DNA from 2 places in the Streptomyces javensis genome. Region 2 is predicted to be linked to the other one. Evidence: riboswitches for the same ligand, from Rfam matches in the RefSeq annotation. Region 2 holds a riboswitch; the other holds the start of a gene.
The links. Region 2 has a riboswitch for glycine ahead of gcvP (aminomethyl-transferring glycine dehydrogenase). Riboswitches for the same ligand answer to the same signal wherever they lie in the genome.

Region 1 (16,020 bases), on a different contig from region 2:
GAAGTCCCAGGCGAACCCGTAGTACTGGCGCTGCGGGTCGAGGGAGTCGAACTCCTGCTTGTTGATGAACTTGAGGGTGCCGCCCTTCTTGGCCGACTTGGCCGCGACACCCTTCACCGCGGCGTTGAACCCGGCACCCGAGCCCTCGTCGTCGGAATCGCCACCACCGCAGGCGGCGGTGGCCAGCAGAGCGCCGACGACAGCCGCCGCTCCGGCGATCCGCCTGCTTCTCGAGAGCCGTTTCATAGTTGCTGCAACCTCCGGGTTAGAGCGGTCCTGAGCATGGCGCCGCGGAATACCTTGGGGAGCCGTCTGCCGGATGTGGCAGGGGCCGCTGATTGCGTTCGAGTACGACCGGGCGGCCGTGTGCCGCGCCGTCATCGGGTGCCCTTCGGATCCAGTGCGTCGCGGACGCCGTCGCCGAAGAGGTTGAAGGCCAATACCGTGACGAAGATCGCCAGACCCGGGATGATCATGAACATCGGGTCGTCCTCGTAGGTGCCGACCGCCTTGGAGAGCATCTGCCCCCAGGAGGCGGTGGGCGGCTTCACGCCCGCGCCGAGGAAGCTGAGCGCGGCCTCGGTGAGGATGTTGGTGGGGATCATCAGCGTCGTGTAGACGGTGATCGGCGCCACCAGGTTGGGCAGCAGCTCACGGAAGAGGATGTAGCGCCGGCCGGCGCCCAGGCTCCGCGCGGCCTCGATGTACTCCTTCTCGCGCAGCGACAGCGTCTGGCCGCGCACGATGCGGCCGACGTACGGCCAGCCGAAGAAGCCGATGACCGAGACCAGGATCGCGATCCGCACCCCGCTGCCGGTCAGTCCCAGCAGGTCGTTGGGGAGCACCGAGACCAGGGAGATGATGAAGAGCAGCTGCGGGAAGGCCAGCAGCATGTCCATCACCCGGCTGATCAGCGAGTCCACCCAGCCGCCGAAGTACCCGGCGATGATGCCGAAAATGGTGCCGAGGACCACCGCGACCACCGCCGCGAGGAAGGCCACCAGCAGCGAGATCCGGGCGCCGTAGATGACCCGGCTGAACACGTCGCGGCCGTTGGACGGCTCCACGCCGAAGAGGAAGTCCGAGCTGATACCGCCCAGGGATCCCTTCGGGGTGCCGAACAGCGGGTCGATCTCCTCCTGGTGGAACTCATTGGGCGGATGCCCGAGCAGGCTCACGATGAGCGGAGCGAAGATCGCCACCAGTACGAGGAAGACGACAACGATGCCACCCGCCAGTGCGAGCTTGTCCCGCTTCAGGCGTGACCAGGCGATCTGCCGCAGCGATCTGCCTTCGACGGACGCTTTGACCACATCCGCCGCTACATCGGCAGTCGCCACCGGATCGCTGTCCGTGCTCGTGCCGTGCAATGGTGCCGTCATCGTGGTGGAGACCCCTCTCGACCGGTGGTGACCGGCCCACGACTCGCCGCTGTGGCGGCTTTGTTCACAACCTGGGTGAAAGTCGCGTTCTGGTACGGAACCTTTCTGGAAGGGGTCGTACGCAGGAACCGCACCCCTTGGAGCGGGAGTCTTCAACGCGTTTGTGATCACCCGCCAGTACTCCCGGGCAATGGATGCCTAACCGTGATGTGAGGAGTACCGCTCCGCTATACGGACGGTCGCGACACGAGAACGCAGCAGTAACCTCGCGCCCGTAATGGGGTGTTCGGCCCGATAGGGGCGGAAGGCCGGGCGGGCAATCCCGTCAATCGGTGCGCGGCTCAGTGCGCGGCGGGGCCCGGTGGCCCAGCACGTGGGACGCGGTGGCCCAGCGCGCGGGCCGGGGTGCCCAGCGCGCGGGCCGGGGTGGCTCAGTACGCGGGACGCGGCGGCGGATAGCCGTAGCCGTACGACGGCGGCGCGGCGGGCGCGGCGCCATAGGCGTCACGGTCGAAGAAGGGCCGGGCGTTGGCCCGCATCCACATGGCGACGGGGTCGTACTCGTCCGAGAGCGCGACCGTGGAGACCGGCAGCCCGTCCGGCACGGCGGTGATCGACTGCTCCATCATCACCCGCACCGACTGCACCGACGCGGCGCCGGTGTCGTACAGATCCAGGCCGATCGCCAGGTACGGGGCGCCCAGCGAGGGCTGCACCCAGGCGCGCCGCAGCGAGCGCACCGCGGCGGTGCGATGCGCGTTCTGCCCCAACAGGGCGTAGAACTGGGGGATGTCGATGGCGGGGTCGGACAGCCGCAGCGGTCCGGCGGGCAGCCGGTCCAGACCGCCCGCGATCCGGCGCAAGTCCGGCCATGGGATGCCCACTCCGCCGCCGCGGGCGTGGGGGTTGAGCCAGAGGCCGTAGCGGTCGCGGTAGAGCGAGTCGGCGATGAGGCGGCCGTCGACCACTTCGTGCGCGCGGTTCCAGCCACTGGCGGCCAGTTCCTGCGCCGAGGTCACACACGGGGCGTAACCGAGGCCGTCCACGTCCATGTTCCCGTACTGGGCGTCGGGCGAGCCGGGCGCGCCGTGCCACAGCAGCATCCAGACCTGGCCCTCGCCGATGGCGTGCAGCAGCGCCTCGTAGGCGTCGTACCGGCCGGGAGCGACCTGCTGCAACGCTCGCTCAACCTGGCCGGCCGCCGCCCCCCAATCCGCGCCCGCGCTCACCTGGGTCCGCCCCTTCTCATCGCCTTGCCCACACCTCACCGGGGAGCGTGCTCGCACCCCTCCTGGTCATCAAACCAGCTTACGGGCCGCGGCAGCGGACCCAGGGGTGAGTCAGAGGTCACGGTCGTAGAACGGCCGCACCCGTCCCAGCATCCAGTCGGCCACCGGGTCGCCCTGCGCCACGTCCAGCAGCACCAGCTGAACCTTCCACGGCACCGGCACCGAACCGAGGGCGCGGCCCAGCGCCTCCACCGCGCGCGCCTGCCCCTCGGGGCCGGGCTCGTCGAGTTGCACACCGACGAAGAGCGCGGGCTCGTCGCCCTCGACGCTGGCCAGGGCGCGCCGGGCGGTCCGCACCCCGGCGCCCTTGGCGAACTCGATCCCGGCGGCGGCCAGGAAGTCCACCGGCTCGTCCTGCCAGTCCGGTTCGAAGAGCCGCACCCGGCCACCGGCGGCCGGGCCGTCGAGCTCGGTACGCCCGGCGCGGCACAACTCCCGGACGGCGGGCGGAGGCAGCGGTACGACCACCGCGCCACCGGGGTTCACCGCGATGCCGAGCTGGGGCGGCAGCCCGCGGGCGAACTCCACGGCCGGGGCGATGGTGAAGGACATATGGGAGCCGACGAGCTGGAGGAACTGCTGCTCGGAGCTGAACACCGGGACATACGCGCCGCCGTCGATCTCCATCGTGGGCAGATCGAGGCTCGGGCTGCCCGGCCCCCCGCCGTTGGGCAGCGGAATCCAGAGGTGGCTGCGGGAGAGCGTCTCGACGATGCGCGCCCCGGCCCCGGGGACGTCGACGGAGGCGGCCATCACCTCTTCGAGCTCATTGCCGGGAAACGCCGGATGCGCGGCGTACCCGCCGTCCGGGAATCCTCCGTGCGCCGGGGCCACTCCGTACTGCTCCGGGAAGCTCATCTTCGTCCAACCGCCATCTCGTCCGACCTGCCCGAAGCACCCTAACCGCTGGGTGGCCCGCGGCCGGAGGGGGCGACGGCGATCTCCACAGCACTTCCCCACCTCCCCCGGGCGCGCCCGCGTCACGCTGTGTGATGCCGATGGTCGATTTCCGGCCACCCACGAGGGAGCGGCGTGATCACTCGAAGGAGATGCAGCGCAGCGCGCTCGCACCTCGCCGGTCCAGCAGCACCGCCGACGCGCACCCCCGCGGCGGCCGCCCCTCCTCCATCCCGGTGATCAGCCGCCGCATCGCGCGCAGATGCCGCCCGAAGGCGTAGGCGGAGACCCCGCGGCCACGGACGGCCTGGCCCTCCAGCGCCTCCGTGGCGCCCACGTCCAGCAGCACCATATGGAGGCTGCGGCCCCGGCGCCGCACGTCCCGGGCCAGCCAGCGGCGGACCCACGGCAGCGCGCCGCAGTCGTGCACCACGACGCTCGCGCCCGAGCGCAGCGCCCGGCGCAGCCCCGCGTAGTGGGCGCAGCGGACCAGCGGGCGGTAGACCGCGTACGGCAGCCAGCCGGGCAGCCGGCGCTCCCATGCCTCGCGGGTGTTCTGCGAGTCGACCCTGATGACGACCGCGCCCGTCTCGTCCAGAAGCGGCACCGTCCGGTTGATCAGCGTGCTCTTGCCGCTGCCCGGCAGCCCGGAGGCGACCAGCACGTCCCCCGCCGGGAAGCGCAGCTCACGCGGGTCCGCGCCGCCACCCTCCGCCCCGGCGCGCAGATCGTGCACCGCGCTTCTTCGACCGGGGCGGGCCGTCGACCCGGAGGGGATGCGGCCACGCCGCGCCGGCAGGAGCCTCTGTGTCGTCGCGTGCGTTTCCTGCCCATGCACCGTGATCGTCCTCCCAGGTCGGTCAACGCTGCTCGTACCCGCAGAGTGTCAAGAAAAGGTAATGTCGGGCAAGGCTGCCCCGGGCCGGACGGCCGGAGCCCGGTCGGATCGGGGCTTCCCTTCTCGGCCATACATGCGATGATGTCGGCGCAACTCCATACCGGCCGCTTGAATCCGCGCGGGAGAGTCCTTGGGCCTTGGCATCCGTGCCGGGTGTCCAGGGCGCCGAAGGAGCAAGTCCTCCCTTGAATCTCTCAGGCCCCGATACCGCACGGACGAGGCAGATCTGAAAAGCGGGCCGCGCGGGCGCGGCTCCACCCAAGGTGCAAGCCGGGCCCCTTACGGGCGTCACGGCGAACCTCTCAGGTTCCGATGACAGATGGGGAGGACGCACGCGTCCTTGCCGTCCGTCCTCGCCGTCGCGCGACCCCGACCCCTGGAGCCTGAATCGTGACCGACGCCCCGCCCACCCCACGCCGTACCGCGCTGGACGCGCGGCACCGCGCGCTCGGCGCCACCATGACCGACTTCGCCGGCTGGGACATGCCGCTGCGCTACGGCAGCGAGCGCGACGAGCACATCGCGGTGCGCACCCGCGCCGGACTCTTCGACCTCTCCCACATGGGTGAGATCTCTCTCATCGGTCCCCAGGCCGGGGAGGCCCTGGACCACGCGCTGGTCGGCCGGCTGTCCGCGCTCGCCGTGGGCCGCGCCCGCTACACCATGATCTGCGACGACGAGGGCGGCATCCTCGACGACCTGATCGTCTACCGCCTCGGCGACGAGGAGTTCCTGGTCGTGGCCAACGCCGCCAACGCCCAGGTGGTGCTGGACGCGCTGACCGGGCGGGCGGGCGGTTTCGAGGCGACCGTGCGGGACGACCGCGACGCCTACGCGCTGCTCGCCGTCCAGGGGCCCGAGTCCCCGGGGATCCTGAAGCGCCTGACCGACGCCGACCTGGACGGGCTGAAGTACTACGCCGGGCTGCCGGGCACCGTCGCGGGCGTCCCCGCCATGATCGCCCGGACCGGCTACACGGGCGAGGACGGCTTCGAGCTGTTCCTGGCACCGGACGACGCCGAGCGGGTCTGGGAGGCGCTGACCGAGGCCGGGGCTCCGGTGGGCCTGGTCCCCTGCGGTCTCTCCTGCCGGGACACCCTGCGCCTCGAGGCGGGCATGCCGCTGTACGGGCATGAGCTGACCACCGACACCACCCCCTTCGACGCGGGGCTGGGCCGGGTGGTGAAGTTCGACAAGCCGGGCGGCTTCGTCGGCCGCGAGGCCCTGGAGGCCGCGTCCCACCAGGCCGACACCGTCACCCCGCGCACCCTGGTCGGCCTGATCGCTTCAGGCCGCCGGGTGCCGCGCGCCGGATACGCCGTGGTGGCCGCCGACGGCTCGGCGATCGGCCAGGTCACCTCGGGCGCGCCGTCCCCGACGCTGGGCAGGCCGATCGCGATGGCGTATGTGGACCCGGAGTACGCGAAGCCCGGCACCGAGGGGGTCTTCGTGGACATCCGCGGTACCCGGGAGCCGTACGAGGTCGTGGCGCTCCCCTTCTACAAGCGCGAGCGCTGAGCTCCTCCGGGCGCGAGCGGTGCCCCGGCCCGTCGCCGAGCTCCCCCAGACGCGAGCGGGGCGCCGGTCCACCACGGTCCCTCGGCGTCGTACCCATCGCGTCCCCTCGGCGTCGTACCCCCTCGGCGTCGCATCCCACCAGCTAAGACCCGTTTCCCAAGCACTCCCCCGTATCCAGGAGAATCGGACCATGAGCAACCCCCAGCAGCTGCGGTACAGCAAGGAGCACGAGTGGCTGTCGGCCGCCGGCGAGGACGGCGTGTCGACGATCGGCATCACCGAATTCGCGGCCAACGCGCTCGGCGATGTCGTCTATGTCCAGCTCCCGGACGTCGGCTCCACGGTCTCCGCCGGTGACACCTGCGGTGAGCTGGAGTCCACCAAGTCGGTCAGCGATCTGTACACGCCGGTCTCCGGTGAGGTCACCGAGATCAACGAGGACGTGGTGAACGATCCGGCGCTGGTGAATTCCGCCCCCTTCGAGGGCGGCTGGCTGTTCAAGGTGCGGGTGACGAGCGAGCCGGAGGACCTGCTCTCCGCCGACGAGTACACCGCCTTCGCCGAAAACTGACCCTCTTTATTCGATCGGGACCCTCGATGTCGCTTCTGAACAGCTCCCTGCACGAGCTCGACCCGGACGTCGCCGCCGCTGTCGACGCCGAACTCCACCGCCAGCAGTCCACCCTCGAGATGATCGCCTCGGAGAACTTCGCTCCGTCGGCGGTCATGGAGGCCCAGGGCTCGGTCCTGACCAACAAGTACGCCGAGGGCTACCCCGGCCGCCGCTACTACGGCGGCTGTGAGCACGTCGACGTGGTCGAGCAGATCGCCATCGACCGGGTCAAGGAGCTCTTCGGCGCCGAGGCGGCCAACGTCCAGCCGCACTCGGGCGCCCAGGCCAACGCGGCCGCGATGTTCGCCCTGCTCTCCCCCGGCGACACCATCCTGGGTCTGAACCTGGCGCACGGCGGCCATCTGACCCATGGCATGAAGATCAACTTCTCCGGCAAGCTCTACAACGTGGTGCCCTACCACGTGGACGCAGAGACCGGTCTGGTCGACATGGACGAGGTCGAGCGGCTGGCCAAGGAGCACCGCCCCAAGCTGGTGATCGCGGGCTGGTCGGCGTACCCGCGCCAGCTGGACTTCGCCGCCTTCCGCCGGATCGCGGACGAGGTCGGCGCGTACCTGATGGTCGACATGGCCCACTTCGCGGGTCTGGTGGCGGCCGGGCTGCACCCCTCGCCCGTACCGCACGCCCATGTGGTGACCACCACCACCCACAAGACCCTGGGCGGTCCGCGCGGTGGCGTGATCCTCTCCACCGCCGACCTGGCCAAGAAGATCAACTCGGCGGTCTTCCCCGGTCAGCAGGGCGGTCCGCTGGAGCATGTGATCGCGGCGAAGGCGGTGTCCTTCAAGGTGGCGGCGAGCTCGGCGTTCAAGGAGCGCCAGGAGCGCACGCTGGAGGGCGCCAGGATCCTCGCCGAGCGGCTGACCCAGGACGATGTCCGGGAGGTGGGCGTCGCCGTGCTGTCCGGCGGCACCGATGTCCATCTGGTCCTGGTCGATCTGCGCGACTCCGAGCTGGACGGGCGGCAGGCCGAGGACCGGCTGCACGAGGTCGGCATCACGGTCAACCGCAACGCGATCCCGAACGACCCGCGGCCCCCGATGGTCACCTCGGGTCTGCGGATCGGCACCCCGGCGCTGGCCACCCGCGGCTTCACCACGGAGGACTTCCGCGAGGTCGCCGACGTGATCGCGGAGACGCTCAAGCCGTCCTACGACGCGGAGGCGCTGAAGGCCCGGGTCACCGCCCTGGCCGACAAGCACCCGCTGTACGCGCACCTGTCCAAGTAGCCGGATCCGGGGGCGCGCCCGCCCTGGCGCGCCCCCGCCGCACCACCCGCACCACCCGCACCACCCGCACCACCCGCACCAACCCTCGCAACTCCCGCACCAACCCGCACCACCCGCACCAACCCACGCACGGCCCGCGCGCTTTCCCGGCGGGCACACGCTTCCCCCGGCGTGCAGACGAAGGAGTCCCCCGGTGGCCATTTCCGTATTCGACCTCTTCTCGATCGGCATCGGCCCGTCCAGTTCGCACACCGTCGGCCCGATGCGGGCCGCGCGGATGTTCGTCCGCCGGCTGAAGAACGAGGGCCTGCTGGCCCACACCGCGTCCGTCCGGGCCGAGCTCTTCGGCTCGCTGGGCGCCACCGGCCATGGCCACGGCACCCCGAAGGCCGTGCTGCTGGGCCTGGAGGGCAACTCCCCGCGCACCGTGGACGTCGACACGGCCGACGGCGAGGTGGAGCGCATCCGCACCACCAAGCGGCTACGGCTGCTCGGCGCCGAGATCGGCCCCGGCCACGAGATCGACTTCGACGACTCCTCCCAGCTGATCCTGCACCGCCGCCGCTCCCTGCCGTACCACGCCAACGGCATGACGCTGTGCGCGTACGACGCCGAGGGCCATCCGCTGCTGGAGAAGACGTACTACTCGGTCGGCGGCGGCTTCGTGGTGGACGAGGACGCGGTCGGCGAGGACCGCATCAAGCTCGACGACACCGTCCTCACCCACCCCTTCCGCACCGGCGACGAGCTGCTGCGGCTCTCCCAAGAGACGGGCCTTTCCATCTCGGCCCTGATGCTGGAGAACGAGAAGGCGTGGCGCACGGAGCAGGAGATCCGGGCCGGGCTGCTGGAGATCTGGCAGGTCATGGAGGCGTGCGTGGCCCGCGGCATGTCCCAGGAGGGCATCCTGCCCGGCGGCCTCAAGGTCCGCCGCCGCGCCGCCACCGCCGCCCGCGCCCTGCGCTCCGAGGGCGACCCGGGCGCCCGCGCCATGGAGTGGATCACCCTCTACGCGATGGCGGTCAACGAGGAGAACGCGGCGGGCGGCCGCGTGGTCACCGCCCCCACCAATGGCGCGGCGGGCATCATCCCGGCCGTTCTGCACTACTACACCCGGTTCGTCCCGGGCGCCGACGAGGAGGGCGTCATCCGCTTCCTCCTCGCCGCGGGCGCCATCGGCATGCTCTTCAAGGAGAACGCCTCGATCTCCGGCGCCGAGGTCGGCTGCCAGGGCGAGGTCGGCTCCGCCTGCTCGATGGCCGCGGGCGGCCTCGCCGAGGTGCTCGGCGGCTCCACGGAGCAGGTGGAGAACGCCGCCGAGATCGGCATGGAGCACAACCTCGGCCTCACCTGCGACCCCGTCGGCGGCCTGGTCCAGATCCCCTGCATCGAGCGCAACGGCATGGCCTCGGTGAAGGCGGTCACCGCCGCGAGGATGGCCCTGCGCGGCGACGGCCGCCACCATGTCTCGCTCGACAAGGTCATCAAGACGATGAAGCAGACGGGCGCGGACATGAAGGTCAAGTACAAGGAGACGGCGCGGGGCGGGCTCGCGGTGAACGTCATCGAGTGCTGACGAAGGGAACGGCGAGTGGGATCGGCTGATGCCCCGGCGATAAGGGTGCCGGTCGGAGAGGACTCGGATCTCTGGGCCAGCCGGGCGACGAGCCGACGGGTACTCCTGGTGGTGCACAACGTCACCTCCGCCGGCCGTCTGCTGGATGTGCTGCCGCTGTTCCACGACGACTTCCGGGTACAACTCCTGGTCACCTCGACGGAGTCATCCGCGTTTCAGGCCGGAATCGGCGAGTTGTTCGCGGAGTTGGGTCTGCCCGTACTGCCCTGGGAGCAGGCATCGGCGACACCGGTGGCGCTGGCGATCGCCGCGAGCTTCGGCGGCCAACTCCAGGACATCAAAGGCAAATTGGCCATCTTGTCGCATGGAGTGGGATACACTAAGAAATTGGGCGATCCGCGATCCGCGATCCGCGATCCGCGATCCGCGAACCACGAACCGACATTCGGCCTGTCGCCGGAGTGGCTGCTGGCGAACGGCGAGCCGTTCGTGGACGGCCTCGTCCTCTCGCACCCTGAGCAGCTGGAGCGGTTGCGGCGGGTGTGCCCGGAAGCCGAAAGAGCATCCGTACTCGCCGGCGACCCCTGCTTCGACCGCATGCTGGCCGGGCGTCCCCACCGGGAGCGGTTCCGCCGCGCCCTGGGCGTGCGTCCGGGCCAGCGGCTCGTCGTACTGAACTCCACCTGGAATCCCGAGGGTTTCTTCGGAAGCGGTGGCGACCAGGACATCCTGCCGAGCCTGCTCCCCCGGCTCGCCTCCGAGCTGCCGGCTGATGACTATCGGCTGGCGGCCGTACTGCATCCGAACATCTGGTACGGGCACGGGCCGGGGCAGATACGCGTCTGGCTGGATCGGGCCCGCCGCAGCGGACTGGCCTTGATCGACCCCGTGCACGCGTGGCGACAGGCCCTGCTGGCGGCGGATGTCGTCCTGGGGGATTTCGGAGCGGTGTCCTACTACGCCGCGGCGTTGGACGTCCCCGTGCTGCTCGCGTCCGCCAGGCAGGACCGGCTGGCCCCGGAGGCACCCCTCGCGGCGTTCGTCCGGCAGGCCCCTCGGCTCGACCCGTACGGACCGCTGCGAGACCAACTGGAGGGCCTGCTCGCCCGGCACCGCCCATCGGCCACCGCCAGTCCGGCGGAGTACATCAGCTCGGCTCCGGGCGCGTCGGCGGCACTGCTGCGGAGACTCTTCTACACGCTGATGGATCTGCCCGAGCCCGCGGCTCCCGCCCTGCTGGAGCCACTGCCGCTGCCGCCGTACGAGCCCCCAGCGCGTACGGCTCCGCTGGATGTCCGTACGCGCATACGAGGAGCGGACGTCAGGATCGAACGCTCCACGGGGCACCCGTACGACACGGTCGGCCAGAGGCACCTCGCCGTACATGAGGACACCCGGGACCCCGGCGACCTGACACTGGCTGATGTGATTTTCCGTGCGGGGCAGCCGGACGACCCCCGCCTGGGCGGCCCGGAGGAGTGGACTGCCGAGGTGCTGCACCGGTACCCGCACTGCTCACTCGCCGTGTATGTGACAGGCCCGCACAACTGCGCCGTGCGTAGCCGGGACCACGGCCTGCTGCGGCTGTCGGCGGACCCAGGAGCGGATGCCGATCCGACGGCCTACGCCTCCGCGCTGTACGCGTGGCTGACGGGCGGCGGTGCGGTGGCGCCGGGCGGGACGACGCTCCGGGTGCGCGCGGCCGGCCGCGTGCACCCGGTGACGGTGACTCCCGCTACTCCGCCCGCTCGGCCGCCTCGCAGCGCAGCCGCAGACGGGCAAGGTAGCCCAGATGCGGAGTCGCCTTTTCCGGCCTGAGCAGGCGCTCAGCCTCAGCGATCTTCGTCAGTGCTTCGGAGTTCTCACCGGCGTCGTGCAGCGTCTCGGCGAGGTCTGTGAGGGCACGGGCCTGGTTGTACGCCTCTCCCCGCTCCGCGAAGAAGTCCCGCGCGGCCTCCAGGCGAAGGCGGGACTCCGCCAGCCGCCCCAGGCCGCGCAGGGCACGTCCCTGGTGACGCCCGATCAAGGCGAGGGCGCGCGGCAGGTCCTGCGCGCCCTCCTGGCCGGGGGTGATCCGCCGGTAGACGCCCTCCGCCTCGACGAACCGCTCGTACGCCGCCTCGTACCGCCATCGGTTCAAGCACAGCAGGCCCAGGAACTCCACGGACGACGCCTCGCCCCGTAAGTGGCCCGCGGCGCGCTCGCAGGCGACGGCGGCGCGCACCGCGTGCTCGGCATCTTCCCACCGTCCCATCTCGCCCAGGCAGTGGCCCAGTTGGAAGTGCAGCGCGCCCGCCATGCGGGAACGCGGCTGATGCTCGTCGGCGCACCGGGCCGCGATCCGCAGGGCGGGCAGCACCTCGTCCCAGTGTCCGGCCTTCAGCTGAAGTGGCCACAGCGCGCGGGCGACTCGCAGCGCCGTGTCGATGTGCTGGTACTCATCCGCCACGGAGACCGCCCGTACCAGGTTCCCGGCCTCGGCCAGCAGGGCCGCCATGCCCTCGGCCTCGTCACCGTACGGAGTGCCCTGCGCGGGTGCGGGCTCGGTCCGCCAGCTCTGGGGCAGGGCCGCGTGCGCGGCGTGCAGCGCTCGGTCGAGCAGACCGTCGAGCACCCGGGACACCGCCGCGAAGCACTCCGGGATCCCGTGCTCCAGGCCGGCGGCGTCGGCCAGATGGCGGCACACCTCGGGCCGGAAGCGGTAACGTCCGTCCCCCGCCGGCTCCAGCAACTGCGCGTCCGCCGCCGCGGCGAGCATCCGGGCGGCTTCCTCCTCGGCGACGGCGGCGGCGTCCGAGGCCAGCCGGGCGTCGACCGCGGGCCAGCCGCCCAGCGCTGTCAGTCGGCACAGCCGCGCCGTCTCGGGCCCGAGACGGCGACACACGTCCTGCGTCATGGCGTGCACCGGATGGTGCCTCGCGGGCTCGTCGGGCGGATCCGGGAAGGGCGGTTCATCGGTTAGCAGGCGCATCGCCGCCGCTTTCAGGGCGAAGGCATTGCCCGCGCAGGTGTCCAGCAGGACGGGCATCCGCGGCTTGGCTCGCGCGACCCGCTCAGGCCCGGCCACCTTCCTCAGCATCTTCAGCGCGTCCCGCTCGCTCAGCGGTGGGACATCGATGCGCTCCGCTTCCAGCGCGAACGGCGGGCCGGACGCGACCACCAGCAAGAACACCTCTGGCGTGGCCGGAATGAGGTTGCGGACCTGCGCGACCGAAGACGCGTGGTCGATCACCACCAGCGTCCTGCGGCCTGCCGTCAACCGCCGATAAAGCTGTTCACGTCCCGTCTCGGTCGGCGGAATCCGCTCGGGCTCGACGCCCATCTGCCGCAGCAGGCGCAGCAGGACGGCGGCCGGTTCCGGTCCGTGGTCTCCGGCGGCGTCGGAGAGGTCGACGTAGAACTGCCCGTCGGGGTACCGAGCGATCTGGGCGGCGCCCCAGTGCAGGGCCACCGCGCTGGTGCCGATGCCGGGCGGACCGTGCAGCAGCGCGACCCGTGGCCGCCCGTCGGCGGCGCGGGTCGCCTCCCGCCTCAGCCGCTTGAGAACGGACTCGCGGTCGGTGAAGTCCCGCGTGGCGGGCGGCAGTCCCGCCGCGGTGCGCAGGCCGACCGCCGCGTCCGGCAGGCTCCGCAGCAGAAGGGCCCATTCGGCGGACCGTCGGCCGTCTTCACCCAGGCGCGGATGCATCTGGCGCGCCAGCGCCTCCCACCCCTCCGCGGTGACCGGCAGCGGCGTCTCCCGCCCCAGGGTCCGTCTCACCAGCGCACCCGTCGACAGGAGCACCTGCTTGCCGACTTCTCCGGCCGCGCCGTTCCCCGCCGCCGCGAGGAATGCGGTGAGCGCGCTCACCGTGACGATCTCGATCACACCGGCCCCTCCCCTGGTCCCGGTCATGTCCCTGGCCGGACTGTATCCCCGCGCCACTCGCCCCGGAAAACCATTCGGCCTCGGCGCCCTCGTCCACGGCTGCCTTGGTACGCACGCGGCACCAGCCCTGTCGGTGGACGGCCGCGTGCTGGAGGTACACGTCAGCGCGCGCCGTACCCGCCTTGGGCTGACCGTCGAGCGGGACGGGGCGCTGATCGTGCGGGTCCCACCGGCATGCCCGCCCGAGCGGGCGGAGGCGTTCGCCCGCGCCAACGACCGCTGGGTCGACGACAAATTGCGCCTGCGTGAGGAGCGGCAGCCGCTGCACCCCACCCGGAAGCTGGCCGACGGGGAGATCCACCGCTATCTCGGCCGGGATTACCGGCTGCTGTACGTGGACGATCCGGGAGCGCCCGTACGGCTCGTCGCGGGCCGTCTGCGCGTGGACCTGGCCACCGCGGCCGACCCCGCACGGGCCCTGCGGGCGCTGGCGGACTGGTACACCCGCGCCGGTCTGCGCTGGGCACAAGGACGGCTCCAGCTCCCCTTTCACCTGATCGATTACGTGATCGCCCACGAACTGGCGCATGTTCGGATCTCCGGGCACGGCCCGGACTACTGGCGGCTGCTGGGTCGGGCGATGCCGGAGTACGCCCGGTGGAAGGCGGAGCTGGACGAGATGGGCCGCAGGGTATGGATGGGTGACGTGGCCGGGCGATGACCTCAGCGTCGTCGTACACCCCGGTACCAGCGGTCCACCGGGTACGGGAAGGGCGCGCCCTCAATCCGCGATCAGCCGGGACAGACGAAGGGCGACCGGCCGCGATGGCGCCGCCGACCGCCCGTAAGGGGGGAGCGCCGGGCGGGAAGGAGGCCGGCGCTCGTGCCCGGCATCAGTGGTGTCCGCGCGCACTGGCGGACGCCCCGCCGAACAGGCGCGCGACGGCGCGGAAGGGCAAGGTGACGACAGTGGCGACAGCGCCTCCGATGGCGCGCAGTACATCAGCGATGGCCTTGAACACGATGGGACCTTTCTCGATCCGGGACGGCGTGACTGAGTGGTTCCGTCCTGTTGGAGCGGACAGGTGACCCGATCCCTCCCGTCGAAACCTTCGGGCCTCGTCCCGCCCCCGTCCGGGCCCGCCCTCCTGGGGCCGGGGGCGTGCCGGACCTGCCGAGGCCGGGCATGAGAATCCGGTCCGCGGGTAGACGTGGCACCGCCTCGCCCGCACGGGCACCCGGGCCTTCGGACCGTGCGGGAACACCGTGGGGCAGTGGAGGCGGCACACCGCCGCCACCGGGCCCGGGACGGCCGGAGGACCCCATGACGTCCGGCTCCTGGGAACATCACCCCCAGGGCGACCGGAGGCGCCTTCCGGGAGAGATCGTCGACGGCCCGGAGTCACACAGGACTGATCAGAAGGGCAGTTGCAGTGGGCGGCGATCAGCGGGAGCCGGCCGGGACGGGCCGGGGGGCTCGGATCCAGCAGTGGTGGGCGCGGGCGAAGGGCTCCCCGGGGCACGAGCGGCACATCCTGGACATGATCGGCAAGAGCACGCTGGCCGCCGCCCTCTCCTGGTACGTGGCACACGACCTGATGGCGGCCGCGTCACCGGCGTTCGCTCCGTTCTCGGCCGTCCTGATGATCCAGGTCACCGTGTACCAGTCGTTGTTGCAGTCCCTGCGCTACGTCGGCGCGGTCTGCGCGGGGGTGCTGGTGCAGGCGGCGCTCGGCTTCCTGGCCGGACCGGATCTGGTGACCTTCGTTCTGGTGGTGCTCATCGCGATGGTGATCGGCCGCTGGCGGCGGCTCGGGGAACAGGGCCACCAGGTGGTGACCGCCGCATTGTTCGCCTTTTCCACCTACGTCGCTTCTTCCGGCGATTCGCAGCGGCTCGAACAGCTCGGTCAGATCATCCTGCTGGTGGCCATCGGCTGCGCGATCGGCGTACTGGTGAACCTGACGCTCTTCCCGCCGATGCGGTACCGGGGCGCCGAAGAGGGCATCCGTAACCTCGCCCACGCCCTGTGCGATCTGATCGGCGACGTCTATCCCGCCTTGCGCGAGGGCGAGCTGGAGGAGGAGCGCACGCGGCGGTGGCGTGCGCGGGCGGCACAAACGACCTCGATCGTCGGACAGGCCCGTTCGGCGCTCGACACGGCGGTCGAAGCCAAGTACTACAATCCCTGGCGGCTGTTGCCCAGCCACCGCAACCGGGACTTCTCCGGCTACCGGCAGGTCTTGGAGGCACTGGAGCGGGTGACCTATCAGGTCGCCTCGATGACCCGCACCCTGGACCAGTGGCCGGGCGACGAAACGGGGGCGGACCGCGACAGCTTCCTGCACGATTACGCGGACCTGCTGGAGGCACTCGGCGAGATCACCCGGCAGCTGAGCCGGATCGACGAGCGGCACCTCACCGAGCAGTCGGCGGAGCTGTGCCGGGCGGCGGAGGCCGCGCAGCACAAGCGCACCAGCCTCGTCGAGAACGCCCAGCGGACGGACCTCGCCTTGAGCGACCCGTCCCGCCCCTACGGCATCCTCCTCGCCGAGGCCCTGCGGCTCATGGAGGAGGCCCAGCACACCTGCGACGTCGTCCAGCACACGGTGGACCACGCCGGGGACACGCACCGGACCGGGTAGGGCGGCGGGCTCCACGATCCGACGGCAGCGGACTGAGGGGGCCGGGTGAGCACGCTTCGGCACGAGTGCCCTGGAACCGTCACC
Region 2 (13,107 bases):
CTGCGCGCGGCGGGCGCCGAGGCGATCCAGATCGGCAAGGTGCGGGTGGTCGCCGGCACCTACTTCTCGGACAGCGGTGGCGCGATCCGGATCGATGGACGGAAAGTGACGCGACCGTATGTTGTGAAGGTGATCGGCAAGCCGGAGGATCTGGAGCCGGCCCTGAACATCCCGGGCGGGGTGGTGCAGAGTCTGGAGAAGGAGCAGGCCACTGTGTCCGTGCAGCGGGAGAAGAAGATCGTTGTGGATGCCTTGCGATCGGCGAAGCGCCCTGACTACGCTCGGTCGTCATCACGGTGAGGCGGTTCGAAATGAGGGTCTCTCGGGGAGACCATGTGGACGCGGGGGGTCAACGCACCGGAAGATCCGCGCGTGATGGAAACTGTCTGGTGGTCACGGACGTTGTGAGGGTGTCCGGACCGTCTGGTGTGTGCATCGAGGGTTTGTCCTGCCCCACGGGCGGGTCTGTTTCAGTCAAGGGGAATCGCCCGTGAAGTTGTTCGGGAAGTTGTTCGGTAAGAGTGCCCGCCAGGATGGCGGCAGCAGCACCGCTCGCCACCGCGCCTCGCGTGCCGCGGAGGAGAGCGGAGGGGGAACCGAGGAGCGCCCGCTCTTCCGTGACCAGGTCGGCGGGCAGGGCGCGTCTGTTGACCCCTCCGCGACCGGGCCCATAGGTTTCGAGGACCCATCGGCCTCTCACAGTGGTGGAGGGTTCGGCTTGCCGGTCTGTCAGCGGTGTGGCCACCGGAACGCGGAGGCCAGCCGGTTCTGCTCCAATTGCGGCGCCCCGCTGCGGGGCGGCGCGCCCTCCGAGCGTGCCTCGGAGACCACCTCCACCATTTCGATCTCGGGTCTCGAGGCGTACGACTCCGAGGTGACCGGGCAGACGCCGCTGCCGTCGCTCAGCCCGGAGGCGCAGGCCGCCGTCGAGGCGCTGCCCCTGGGGTCGGCCCTGCTGGTGGTCCGCCGCGGGCCGAATTCCGGCAGCCGCTTCCTGCTGGACAGTGATGTCACCACGGCGGGCCGTCACCCGCAGAGTGACATCTTCCTGGACGATGTGACGGTCTCCCGCCGCCATGTGGAGTTCCGGCGCGGCCAGGACGGCAGCTTCACCGTCTCGGACGTCGGCAGCCTCAACGGGACGTATGTCAACCGGGAGCAGATCGACGCGCCGGTGGTCCTGACCAGTGGGGACGAGGTGCAGATCGGTAAGTACCGGCTGGTCTTCTACCCGAGCCAGCGGGGCGTCGGCATCTGACCCGTCAGGGGAGGTCCATGCTTCAGACACCGTCGGGCGGTGCCGATACCGGCACCGCCCCCACGGGCAGCCGGTCGATGAGCATCGGCACCGTGCTGAATCTGTTGCGGGACGAGTTCCCCGAGGTCACCATCTCCAAGATCCGCTTCTTGGAGTCGGAGGGGCTGGTGGAGCCGCGGCGGACGCCGTCCGGCTACCGCAAATTCAGCCAGCGGGATGTGGAGCGGCTCGGCCATATCCTCCGGATGCAGCGTGACCACTACCTGCCGCTCAAGGTCATCCGGGAGCATCTGGACGCCCTGGAGCGGGGGGAGCCGTTGCAGCTTCCTGCCGTTTCGCAGGGAGCGCAGCAGCCCGGGCCGCTCGACGGCAGCCCCCGCACGGCCCCGGACGGCCTCACGGCCGCCCGGGTCGGCCGGGCCGAGCTGCTGGCAACGGTCGAGGTCAGCGAGGCGGAGCTGGCCGAATGGGAGTCGTACGGGCTGCTCGCGCCGACCGCGGACGGCGGATACGACATCGAGGCGGTGACCGTCGCCCGGCTCATCGCCGAACTCGGTCGTTTCGGCCTGGAACCACGTCATCTGCGAATCATGAAAGCCTCCGCCGAGCGCGAGGCCGGAATGGTCGAGCAGGTGGTCGCCCCCCTGCGGTTGCATAGAAACCCGCAGACCAGAGCGCATGCGGAGGCCAGTGTGCGGGAGCTCGCCACGCTCTCCGTACAGCTGCACGCGGCCCTGGTGCGGTCGGCTCTGAGGGTCCAGGAGCGGTGACCGACCGGGCCCCGACTATCCAAACCGGCCGGGCACGTCCTAGGGTTGCTGTGTGAACGAGCTCGACGTCGTGGGTGTCCGGGTGGAAATGCCCTCCAACCAACCGATCGTGCTCCTGCGTGAAGTGGGAGGCGACCGCTACCTCCCCATCTGGATCGGACCAGGTGAGGCGACCGCGATCGCCTTCGCTCAGCAGGGCATGGCTCCGGCGCGCCCGCTGACCCATGACCTTTTCAAAGACGTACTCGAAGCCGTCGGCCAGCAGCTCACGGAGGTCCGGATCACGGATCTGCGCGAGGGGGTCTTCTACGCGGAGCTGGTCTTCGCCAGCGGCGTGGAGGTCAGCGCCCGGCCGTCCGACGCCATAGCGCTCGCGCTGCGCACCGGAACGCCGATCTACGGCAGTGACGGAGTGCTGGACGATGCCGGTATCGCGATCCCGGACGAGCAGGAGGACGAGGTGGAGAAGTTCCGCGAGTTCCTCGACCAGATCTCGCCAGAGGACTTCGGAACCAGCAGCCAGTGAACCGTAAGCCGGTCCTCGCTCGCGCATTCGAGTAGCCTTTCCCGGACGAGGGACACGGGAAACCACCCTTAGGGTGATTATCACTCGGCGTGCCGAGTGTGGCGATCGTTGACGCACCCCGGGTGACTGCCTACCTTCAAGATGGCAGGTCGAGGACGGAGGTCGGCGTGAGAAGCAGCGGCGACGGCACGGCGGCCGGAGGTCCGTACGCGCTCCAGGGGAGCGCATCGGCCGATCCGGCATTGAAGGCTCGGGTCGCGGCACAGGCCGCGCCGCCGCGTGAGCCCGCCGCGGGGGGTACGGAGCGGATCGGATACCGCGGACCCACCGCGTGTGCGGCCGCGGGGATCACCTACCGCCAGCTGGATTACTGGGCCCGCACCGGGCTGGTGGAGCCGAGCGTCCGGCCGGCGTACGGCTCGGGCAGCCAGCGGCTCTACAGCTTCCGGGACGTGGTCGTCCTCAAGATCGTGAAGCGGCTGCTGGACACCGGCGTGTCCCTCCAGAACATCCGGGCGGCGGTGACCCACCTCCGTGCCCGGGAGCTCGACGATCTGGCCCAGATGACGCTGATGAGCGACGGCGCGACCGTCTACGAGTGCACCTCGCCCGACGAGGTCGTGGACCTCCTCCAGGGCGGCCAGGGCGTCTTCGGGATCGCCGTGGGCGTTGTCTGGCGGGATGTGGAGAGCGCGCTGTCCCAGCTGCACGGCGAGCGGGTGGACACCGGCGAGACGCTGGTCCGGCACAACCCGACCGACGAGCTCGCGGCGCGCCGGAACCGGGCCGGTTAGAAACCTTCGGCTGAGCGCCCCGGGGCGACCTGACCGCCGCCCCCGGGCCCGCCCCCGGCCGTTGTGCCGCCCCATTGTCAGTGGTGTGCGGCAGCATCGGAGGTGTGAGGGGTGCGCCGACGATTCTCCATCTGGACATGGACGCCTTCTACGCCTCGGCGGAGCAGGCGGCCAAGCCCAGCCTGCGCGGAAAGCCGGTGATCGTGGGGGGTCTGGGGCCGCGCGGCGTGGTGGCCACGGCCTCCTACGAGGCCCGGGTCTTCGGGGTGCACTCGGCCATGGCGATGGCCCAGGCCCGCCGCCTGTGTCCGAACGCGGCGTTCCTCATCCCCCGCTTCACGCTCTACCGCAAGGTGAGCGACGCGGTCATGACCCTGCTGCACACCCTGTCGCCCCTGGTGGAGCCGCTGAGCCTGGACGAGGCGTTCGTCGATCTGGAGGCGGGCGGCACCGAGCCCACCATCGAGGCGGCGCGCGCCGTGGCGGAGCGGCTGCGGGCCGACATCAAGGCGGTCACCGGGCTGACCGGCTCGGTGGGGCTCGCCGGCTCCAAGATGCTCGCCAAGATCGGCTCGGAGCAGGCCAAGCCGGACGGTCTGGTGGTCATCGAGCCAGGGACGGAGCGCGAACTGCTCGGCCCGATGTCGGTGCGGACACTCCCGGGCGTCGGCCCCGCCACGGCGGAGACGCTGCGCCGGGCCGGGATCCACACCGTGGCCGAGACGCGGGAGGCGGGCGAGGCGGAGCTGGTGCGGCTGCTGGGCCGGGCCCACGGCGCATCGCTGTTCCTGATGGCCGAGGGCCGGGACGAGCGGCCCGTCGTCGCCGAGCGGGACGCCAAGTCCATCTCGGTCGAGGACACCTTCGACGTCGACCTCACCGACCGCACCCGGGTGCAGCTGGAGATCGCGCGGCTCGCCGACCGCTGTGTGCGGCGGCTGCGCGAGGCGGGCCGCTCGGGGCGGACGGTCGTGATCAAGGTGCGGCGGTACGACTTCTCCACACTCACCCGTTCGGAGACCCTGCGCGGGCCGACCGACGACCCGGCGGTGGTGCGGGAGGCCGCGGCGCGGCTGATCGACGGGGTGGAGACCACGGCGGGTGTGCGGCTGCTGGGGGTCGGCGTCAGCGGTCTGGCGGACTTCACGCAGGAGGATCTCTTCGCGCAGGCCGCGCAGGCCGCGCAGGCCGCCCAAGCAGCGGAACCGGGTCAGGCCGCCCAAGCCGCTCATGAGGCCGTGGGGGACGCCGGGCGCCCGCCGGGGCCGGAGAGACCAGAACCCGTGGGAGAGGGCGCGGGAGAGGCTTCTGAGGACGTTGAGAAGCCGCGGCGCTGGCTCCCGGGCTCCGATGTACGGCACGCCGAGTACGGGGCGGGCTGGGTGCAGGGGAGCGGGGTGGGCCGGGTGACCGTGCGCTTCGAGGAGCCGTGGTCGCCACCGGGCCGGATACGGACGTTCCCCGTGGACGACCCGGCGCTACAGCCCGCCGACCCGCTGCCGCTGCTGCGCCCGAACGCGGAGGTGGAGCCGGACGCGGAAGCGGAGCCGGAAGCGGAAGAAGCCGCGGGCCAGGACGGGGGTCAGCCCGTGACGTCCAGGCCGTAGTGGTGGTAGAGCTGGAGTTCCTGCTCGGGGGAGAGATGGCGGCCCACTCCGAAGTCCGGGGCGTCCTTGATCAGGGACCGGTCGTACGGCACCCGCAGGGTGTCGCCGACGACCTCGCTCGGTTCGAGCGGCACGAAGACGTCCCGGCTGAACAGTCCGGTGCGCACCGCCGCCCATTCGGGCTCGCCGGTCGCGTCGTCGAGATAGACCTCGTCCACGGTGCCGATCTTGGCGCCCTCGCGGTCGAATGCCTTGCGGCCGATCAGGGTCCGCGGGTCGATATCGGTCTGCACGCTCTCTCCCACAGGTGGCAAACAGATGAACAAGCGGTTAGCAAGTGCCCATTGCTACCTACAAAAAGCCACATCGCCGCACTCGGCCACTCGAACGCCCGCGACCGTCCCCCCTGGCAGAACCGCTGGTACGCTGACTGTGGCTGTAGACCCCGTGCGGGAGAGTCCTCCGCCGACGCTGTCGGAGGCGCCGAAGGAGCAAACCCTCCCCGGAATCTCTCAGGCACACGTACCGTGCGGGTGAGGTCACTCTGGAAAGCAGGGTGGGCCACGGGCGAGCAGCGTTCCGGAACCCCTCCTCACCGACGGTGAAAACCGGTCAGGCGGTATGTGGGCCGGTGAAGCTCTCAGGTTGAGATGACAGAGGGGGAGGCCGTCCGGGCACCCGAGCCGCGGTGCCCCTCGAAGGTCGTCACAGACCAGGAGGCCCCCGCAGATGACCGCCAATCGCATCGCACTCTCCGACTTGGAATCCGGTACTCCGTTCGAGCGGCGCCACATCGGCCCGGACGGCGAGGCACAGGCCAAGATGCTCGCCCAGGTCGGCTTCGGCTCGCTGGACGAGCTCACCGAGGCCGCCGTACCGGACGTCATCAAGAGCACCGAGGCGCTGGACGCCCTGCCGCCGGCCCGCAGTGAGCCGGAGGTCCTCGCCGAGCTGCGCGCGCTCGCCGACCGCAACCAGGCGCTGCCGTCGATGATCGGTCTCGGCTACTACGGCACCCACACCCCGCCGGTGATCCTGCGCAATGTGCTGGAGAACCCCGCCTGGTACACCGCGTACACGCCCTACCAACCGGAGATCTCCCAGGGCCGGCTCGAGGCGCTGCTGAACTTCCAGACCGTCGTCGCCGATCTGACCGGGCTGCCCACGGCCGGGTCCTCGCTGCTGGACGAGGCCACCGCGGCCGCCGAGGCGATGGCGCTGTCGCGGCGCGTCGGCAAGGTCAAGGAAGGCGTCTTCCTGATCGACGCCGACTGTCTGCCGCAGACCATCGCGGTCATACGGACCCGCGCCGAGCCCACCGGTGTCGAGGTCGTCGTCGCCGACCTGGCCGAGGGCATCCCGGACGAGATCGCCGAGCGCGGGGTCTTCGGCGTGCTGCTCCAGTACCCGGGCGCCTCCGGTGTGGTGCGCGATCCGCGCCCGGTCATCGAGCGCGCCCATGAGCTGGGCGCCGTCGTCACCGTCGCCGCCGATCTGCTCGCGCTCACCCTGCTCACCTCGCCCGGTGAGCTGGGCGCGGACATCGCGGTGGGCAGCAGCCAGCGGTTCGGCGTCCCGATGGGCTTCGGCGGTCCGCACGCCGGTTTCATGGCGGTGCGCGACGCCTACGCCCGCAACCTGCCCGGCCGTCTGGTCGGGGTCTCCGTGGACGCCGACGGCGACAAGGCGTACCGGCTGGCGTTGCAGACCCGTGAGCAGCACATCCGCCGGGAGAAGGCCACCAGCAACATCTGCACCGCTCAGGTGCTGCTGGCCGTGATGGCCGGGATGTACGCCGTCTACCACGGCCCGGACGGGCTCGCGGCGATCGCCCGCCGCACCCACCGCTACGCCTCCGTGCTCGCCGAGGGGCTGCGGGCCGGTGGGGTCGAGGTGGAGCACGGCACGTTCTTCGACACCCTCACCGCGCGGGTGCCGGGCCGGGCCGCCGAGGTCGTCGCCGCGGCCCGCGAGGCCGGGGTCAACCTCCGGCTGACCGACGCCGACCACGTCGGCATCGCCTGCGACGAGACCACCGGCCGCGCGCAGCTCGCCGCCGTATGGTCCGCCTTCGGGGTGGACGGCGGCAACGGTGACGCCTCCGGGATCCCGGGGATCGAGGAGCTGGACGCCTCGGCGCCGGACGCGCTGCCCGCGGCCCTGCTGCGCCAGGACGGCTATCTGTCGCACCCGGTCTTCCACCAGTACCGTTCCGAGACCGCGATGCTGCGCTATCTGCGCCGCCTGGCCGACCGGGACTACGCCCTGGACCGGGGCATGATCCCGCTGGGCTCGTGCACCATGAAGCTCAACGCGACCACCGAGATGGAGCCGGTCACCTGGCCGGAGTTCGGCGCGCTGCACCCCTTCGCACCCGCCGAGCAGGCCCAGGGCTATCTGACCCTGATCCGTGAGCTGGAGGAGCGGCTGGCCGAGGTCACCGGCTATGACAAGGTCTCGTTGCAGCCGAACGCCGGGTCCCAGGGCGAGCTCGCCGGACTGCTGGCGGTGCGCGCCTACCACCGGGCCAACGGGGACACCCAGCGCACCGTCTGCCTGATCCCGTCCTCCGCGCACGGCACCAACGCCGCCAGCGCCGTGATGGCCGGTATGAAGGTCGTCGTGGTCAAGACCGGCCAGGACGGCGAGGTGGACACCGACGACCTGCGCGCCAAGATCGAGCAGTACGGCGACCAGCTGGCCGTCCTGATGGTCACCTACCCCTCCACCCACGGGGTGTTCGAGGAGCACATCACCGAGATCTGCGCGACCGTGCACGACGCGGGTGGCCAGGTCTACGTGGACGGCGCCAACCTCAACGCGCTGGTCGGGCTCGCCGAGCCGGGCCGGTTCGGCGGCGATGTCTCGCACCTGAACCTGCACAAGACCTTCTGCATCCCGCACGGCGGCGGCGGCCCCGGCGTCGGCCCGATCGCGGTGCGCGAGCATCTGGCGCCCTACCTCCCCAACCATCCGCTTCAGCCCGCCGCCGGACCGGCCACCGGCGTCGGCCCGGTCTCGGCCGCGCCGTGGGGCTCCGCGGGGATCCTGCCGATCTCCTGGGCGTACATCCGGCTGATGGGCGCCGAGGGGCTGCGCCGCGCGACCCAGGTCGCGGTGCTCGGCGCCAACTACGTCGCCAAGCGCCTCGAGCCGCACTACCCGGTGCTCTACACCGGCCCCGGCGGCCTGGTGGCCCATGAGTGCATCGTGGATCTGCGTCCGCTGACGAAGGCCACCGGCGTGACCGTGGACGATGTGGCCAAGCGCCTGATCGACTACGGCTTCCACGCGCCGACGATGTCGTTCCCGGTCGCCGGGACGCTGATGATCGAGCCGACCGAGAGCGAGGATCTGGCGGAGCTGGACCGGTTCTGCCAGGCGATGATCGCCATCCGGACCGAGATCGAGAAGGTCGGCTCCGGCGAGTGGACCAAGGAGGACAACCCGCTCCGGAACGCTCCGCACACGGCGGCGTCGCTGACCGGGGAGTGGGACCACTCGTACTCCCGGGAGGAAGCGGTCTTCCCGGCCGGGGTCTCGGCGGCCGACAAGTACTGGCCGCCGGTGCGGCGGATCGACGGGGCCTACGGGGACCGTAACCTCGTCTGCTCCTGCCCGCCGCTGGAGTCCTACGAGGGCTGAGAGGCCTCAGCCCGACGATGCGTCAACGGGGCCGGTTCGGCGGATGCGCCGGGCCGGCCCCTGGTATGTACGTGCCGTCGACGGCGGTGGTCAGGCCGCGGTGACGACGTGCTCGGAACCCAGCGGTCGGCACGGTGCGATCACGCGCCCGTCCGGCAGCAGCTCACCGGTGTCCTCGAAGAGCAGGACGCCGTTGCACAGCAGGCTCCATCCCTGCTCCGGGTGGTGCGCCACCAGATGGGCGGCCTCCCGGTCGGCGGAGTCGGCTGACGGGCAAGGTGGTTGATGCTGGCACATGACAGGGTTCTTTCGCTGCGGAGTGGTGAAGGTCCTGCGGCTCGCCGCGGCGTCCATGGCCGCCCCCCGTGGTTGAGTCGGTCGATTGCTCCAGTGTTGCCCTACGGCCTGGAATCCGCAGGGATTTCGCGGTACCGGTCTCGCTAGATAATGACGCATCACCCGTCCGGACGGTTCATCGCGGCCGGACTGTTACGAGGATGCTGCGGAGCGCCCCGTGACCCGGCGGTCACGGGGCGCTCCCGGCCTGATGAAGGCCCAGGTCAGGCGGGTGAGCCAAGCAAGGGGACGCGGGTCAGCCGGTGGGTGAGTACGGGCAGCAGATCGGTTGCCCGGTGCGCCCGGTGCGCCGCGATACCGGGCGGGGCCGGGGCGAGCGGTACCAGCAGGTCCCCGGAGCCGAGGCCGCCTTCGGCGCCGTCCGCGGTCAGGTCGCCGTGCAGCCAGAGCGTGACCATGTAGAGCTCGGGGATGGACAGCAGCCGCGGCTGGTACGCCGAGGGCAGCGACTCGGCCTCGCCCAGGGCGAGTTCGGCCGAGCTGACATAGGGGCCCTCGGAGAAGTGCGAGAAGGCCCAGCCGTCGGCGGTGAGCATCGCCTCCGCGGCGGCCACCGTACGGTCGCCGTCGCGGATCAGGAATCGCCAGCCGGTGAGCCGGGTGCGCGGCGGGCCGTCGGAGGCGGTGATGTCGTCCAGGACATGGACGGGGAGCGGGAGTTCGGGTTCGAAGGGGCCGGTGAGCGTGGAGAGCACGGGGGTGCGGGCCTCGCGGACGGCGGTGGGGGAATCAAGGGCCGTGAGGACGCTGCGCAGGGCGGGCGCGGGGGCCTGGGGCACATGCAGCGGCATGGTGGGTCGCCTCTCGCTTTGAAGACACGGTGAAGCGATAGCGGGCCGGGTTTGGGCGGCGCTGTCGGTGGAACACGGGTCAGAGGGGAGCCGGAACAGACCGTTCGGGCGTTATCTCTCTGCCTCGTTAGCCGAGTTTATACGACAAGTGTTCCCGTTGTGTTTCGTCTAGCCGCTGCCGATATCGCCGACAAGAGGATATCCAGACCCCGGGAAGGCGGGGATTTTCCCCGATTCAGTGCCAGATGAACGGATATGACCTGGCATTTTGAGCCCCGCGCGGTAGGCTGGAACTCGCTGGTCCATTTCCCCGGCGCAATGCGCAGTTCCACAGAGCCTACCGGCTGGGTGGGGATCGCGGGGCGTTATCGATCACATTGGTGGGCATCATCGAGCGTGGTGTGCACACCGTTGGCGCCGATGATCCACTCGAGGAGGGACGCTTCGATGGGGGAGAAGCTCATAGCCGGTGAGTTCGACCCGTCCGGCCGGCGACGGCAGCGCGTCCGGTTGCGGCAGTGCCTCGACGGGCTGGGTCGGCTTCTGGCCGACAAGCGATTCGACCGCCCGAAGAATCTGATGGGGCTGGAGATCGAGCTGAATCTCGCCGGGGCCGACGGGCTGCCGAGGATGATGAACGCGGAGGTTCTGGAGCGCATCGGGAGTCATGATTTCCAGACCGAACTCGGGCAGTGCAATCTTGAAGTAAACATCGTGCCCCACCGTTTGCACGGACGCGTTCTCGATCAGCTCTCCGAAGAGCTCCGAACCGGTTTGTCATATGCCGATCGCAAGGCGCGAGAAGTGTCCTCCGAGATCGTGATGATCGGAATTCTGCCCACCCTCGCCGCGGACGATCTGGGATCCACGAACCTCTCCTATGACGACCGTTACAAACTTCTCAATGAGCAGATGCTGGCCGCCCGCGGCGAGGATTTCCTCATCGACATCGAGGGCCGGGAGCGATTCACCTACGCCAGCTCGTCCATCGCCCCCGAGGCGGCCTGCACCTCCGTCCAGCTCCATCTCCAGGTCACCCCGGGCCGCTTCGCGGACGCGTGGAACGCCGCGCAGGCCGCGGCCGCCGTACAGATCGCGGTGGGCGCCAACTCCCCCTTCGTCTTCGGCCACGAGGTGTGGCGCGAATCCCGGCCGCCGCTGTTCCTCCAGGCCACCGATGTGCGCCCGCCGGAGATCGCCGCCCAGGGGGCCCGCCCGCGCACCTGGTTCGGCGAGCGCTGGATCGACTCCGCGTACGAGCTGTTCGAGGAGAACCTGCGCTACTTCCCGCCGCTGCTCTCCACCGGCGAGGACGAGGACCCGCTGCGGGCGCTGGACGAGGGCGGGGTGCCCGAGCTCCAGGAGCTGGCGCTGCACAACGGCACGATCTACCGCTGGAACCGGCCCGTCTACGACGTCGTGGACGGTGTGCCGCATCTGCGCGTGGAGAACCGCGTGCTCCCGGCCGGGCCCACCGTCACCGATGTCATCGCCAACGCCGCCTTCTACTACGGGCTGGTCAGGGCGCTCGCCGAGGAGTCCCGCCCGGTGTGGACCCGGCTGCCGTTCGCGGCCGCCGCGGCCAACTTCGAGGCGGCCTGCCGCCATGGCATCGACGCGGTCCTCCAGTGGCCCAAATCCGGCCGTTCGGCGTCCCTGACCCGCACCTCCGCCGTCCGGCTGGTCCGCGAGGAGCTGTTGCCGCTCGCCGCGTCCGGCCTGGACTCCTGGGGCGTGGAGCCCGCCGACCGCGACCGCTATCTCGGCGTGATCGAGGAGCGCTGCAAGCTGGGGGTCAACGGCGCTTCCTGGCAGGCGGCCACCTACCACCGGGCGCTGGGCGGCGGACTGGACCGGGACGCCGCCCTCGCGGCCATGACCCGCCGGTACTGCGCCCTGATGCGGACCGACGCACCGGTGCACACCTGGCCCACCGATCTCTCCGGGTGACGCCCCCACCGTGGACCATGACCCCGTATTGTCCGGTGAACGGGGCGGGTGCACCGATGAGGCGGAGAGACGGAAGTGGGGACAGGAGTGCGGTCACAGGCGCGGGGCGCGGAGCTGCCCGTGGTCGAGGACGGGCTCTCGCGGCGGACGCTGCGCAATGAGACGCTGCTCGTGCTGGCGCTGTCCCTGGGCGCGAGCGGGCTGTCCGCGCTGATCAGCTTTATCGGCTCGGTGACCAAACCGGGCGGGCTGAAGGACCAGGCGGCCCATCTCAACTCCTCCGCGGCGCCGGGGCGGCCCTGGCTGGATCTCGCCTGGCAGCTGTTCGGCATCGCCACCGCGCTGGTACCGGTCGCGCTCGTCGCCCATCTGCTGCTGCGCGAGGGCGCCGGGCTGCGGGTGATCGGCTTCGACCGCGACCGGCCCCGGTTCGACCTGGCGTGGGGCGCCGCGATCGCGGCCGCGATCGGCGGCACCGGACTGCTGCTGTACCTCGGGGCGCGGGCGGCCGGGGGCAACCTCACGGTGGTCCCCGAATCGCTGCCCGACGTCTGGTGGAAGATCCCCGTACTGATCGCCTCCGCCGTGCAGAACGCGGTGCTGGAGGAGGTGATCGTGGTCGGCTATCTGCTGCGCAGGCTCGGGCAGTTGGGCTGGACCCCGATGGCCGCCCTGCTGGCCAGTTCGGTGCTGCGCGGCTCGTACCACCTCTACCAGGGGATCGGCGGCTTCTTCGGCAATATGGCGATGGGCGTGATCTTCGTGCTGCTCTACCGCCGCTGGGGGCGGGTCGGGCCACTGGTCGCGGCCCATTCGCTGATCGACATCGTGGCCTTCGTCGGATACGCCGTGCTGGCGGGCCGGGTGGACTGGCTGCCCACGGCCTGACCCGCCGTCCGGCGCCGTGTGACGGGCCTCAGCTGAGCAGCTCGCCGTCGATGACGGTGACGGCGCCGCCCGTCAGCAGCGTACGGTCGCCGCGCAGCGCGGTGCGGACCAGGCCGGTGCGCGCGGACGCCTGGAGCCCGGTCAGCTCGTCGCGGCCGAACCGGGCCGACCAGTAGGGCGCGAGCGCGGTATGCGCGCTGCCGGTGACCGGGTCCTCGTCGATGCCGACGCCCGGGGCGAACATCCGCGAGACGAAGTCATAGCCGCGCCCGGAGTCCTCGGCGGCCGCGGTCACGATGATGCCCCGGTGGCTGATCCGCTTGAGCGCGGCGAGGTCGGGGGCCAGGGCGCGCACGGTCTTCTCGTCGGCCACCTCGATCAGGAGGTCGTCGATGAACGGGCCGGCGTGATGGGCGGACACGATCTGGGTGCCGAGCGCCGCGCCGACCTCGGCCGTCTGCTCGGGCACCGGCAGCTCGGTCAGTGAGGCGGTGGGGAAGTCCAGTGTGATCGAGCCGCCG

Region 1: another riboswitch for glycine. It lies ahead of gcvT (glycine cleavage system aminomethyltransferase GcvT); the one in region 2 lies ahead of gcvP (aminomethyl-transferring glycine dehydrogenase).

What each region holds. Positions count from the first base shown of each region.
Region 1 covers NZ_BAAAIF010000004.1:72,526-88,545, forward strand. The annotation lists gene ABD329_RS05780 (ABC transporter substrate-binding protein) at 1-246, opposite strand, end outside; gene ABD329_RS05785 (ABC transporter permease) at 378-1,382, opposite strand; gene ABD329_RS05790 (enhanced serine sensitivity protein SseB C-terminal domain-containing protein) at 1,814-2,611, opposite strand; gene ABD329_RS05795 (enhanced serine sensitivity protein SseB) at 2,723-3,529, opposite strand; gene ABD329_RS05800 (AAA family ATPase) at 3,708-4,406, opposite strand; glycine riboswitch at 4,576-4,686, shown strand; gene gcvT (glycine cleavage system aminomethyltransferase GcvT) at 4,857-5,984, shown strand; gene gcvH (glycine cleavage system protein GcvH) at 6,175-6,555, shown strand; gene glyA (serine hydroxymethyltransferase) at 6,582-7,847, shown strand; gene ABD329_RS05820 (L-serine ammonia-lyase) at 8,041-9,423, shown strand; gene ABD329_RS05825 (hypothetical protein) at 9,532-11,241, shown strand; gene ABD329_RS05830 (ATP-binding protein) at 11,159-13,318, opposite strand; gene ABD329_RS05835 (M48 family metallopeptidase) at 13,437-14,012, shown strand; gene ABD329_RS05840 (LPFR motif small protein) at 14,185-14,313, opposite strand; gene ABD329_RS05845 (FUSC family protein) at 14,725-15,936, shown strand.
Region 2 covers NZ_BAAAIF010000021.1:118,232-131,338, reverse strand. The annotation lists gene ABD329_RS20915 (DUF881 domain-containing protein) at 1-300, shown strand, start outside; gene ABD329_RS20910 (FHA domain-containing protein) at 431-1,258, shown strand; gene ftsR (transcriptional regulator FtsR) at 1,276-2,028, shown strand; gene ABD329_RS20900 (bifunctional nuclease family protein) at 2,081-2,554, shown strand; gene ABD329_RS20895 (MerR family transcriptional regulator) at 2,722-3,348, shown strand; gene ABD329_RS20890 (DNA polymerase IV) at 3,453-4,955, shown strand; gene ABD329_RS20885 (PRC-barrel domain-containing protein) at 4,931-5,248, opposite strand; glycine riboswitch at 5,396-5,493, shown strand; glycine riboswitch at 5,494-5,622, shown strand; gene gcvP (aminomethyl-transferring glycine dehydrogenase) at 5,685-8,600, shown strand; gene ABD329_RS20875 (DUF5999 family protein) at 8,691-8,897, opposite strand; gene ABD329_RS20870 (hypothetical protein) at 9,161-9,748, opposite strand; gene ABD329_RS20865 (glutamate-cysteine ligase family protein) at 10,196-11,698, shown strand; gene ABD329_RS20860 (CPBP family intramembrane glutamic endopeptidase) at 11,774-12,586, shown strand; gene ABD329_RS20855 (PhzF family phenazine biosynthesis protein) at 12,615-13,107, opposite strand, start outside.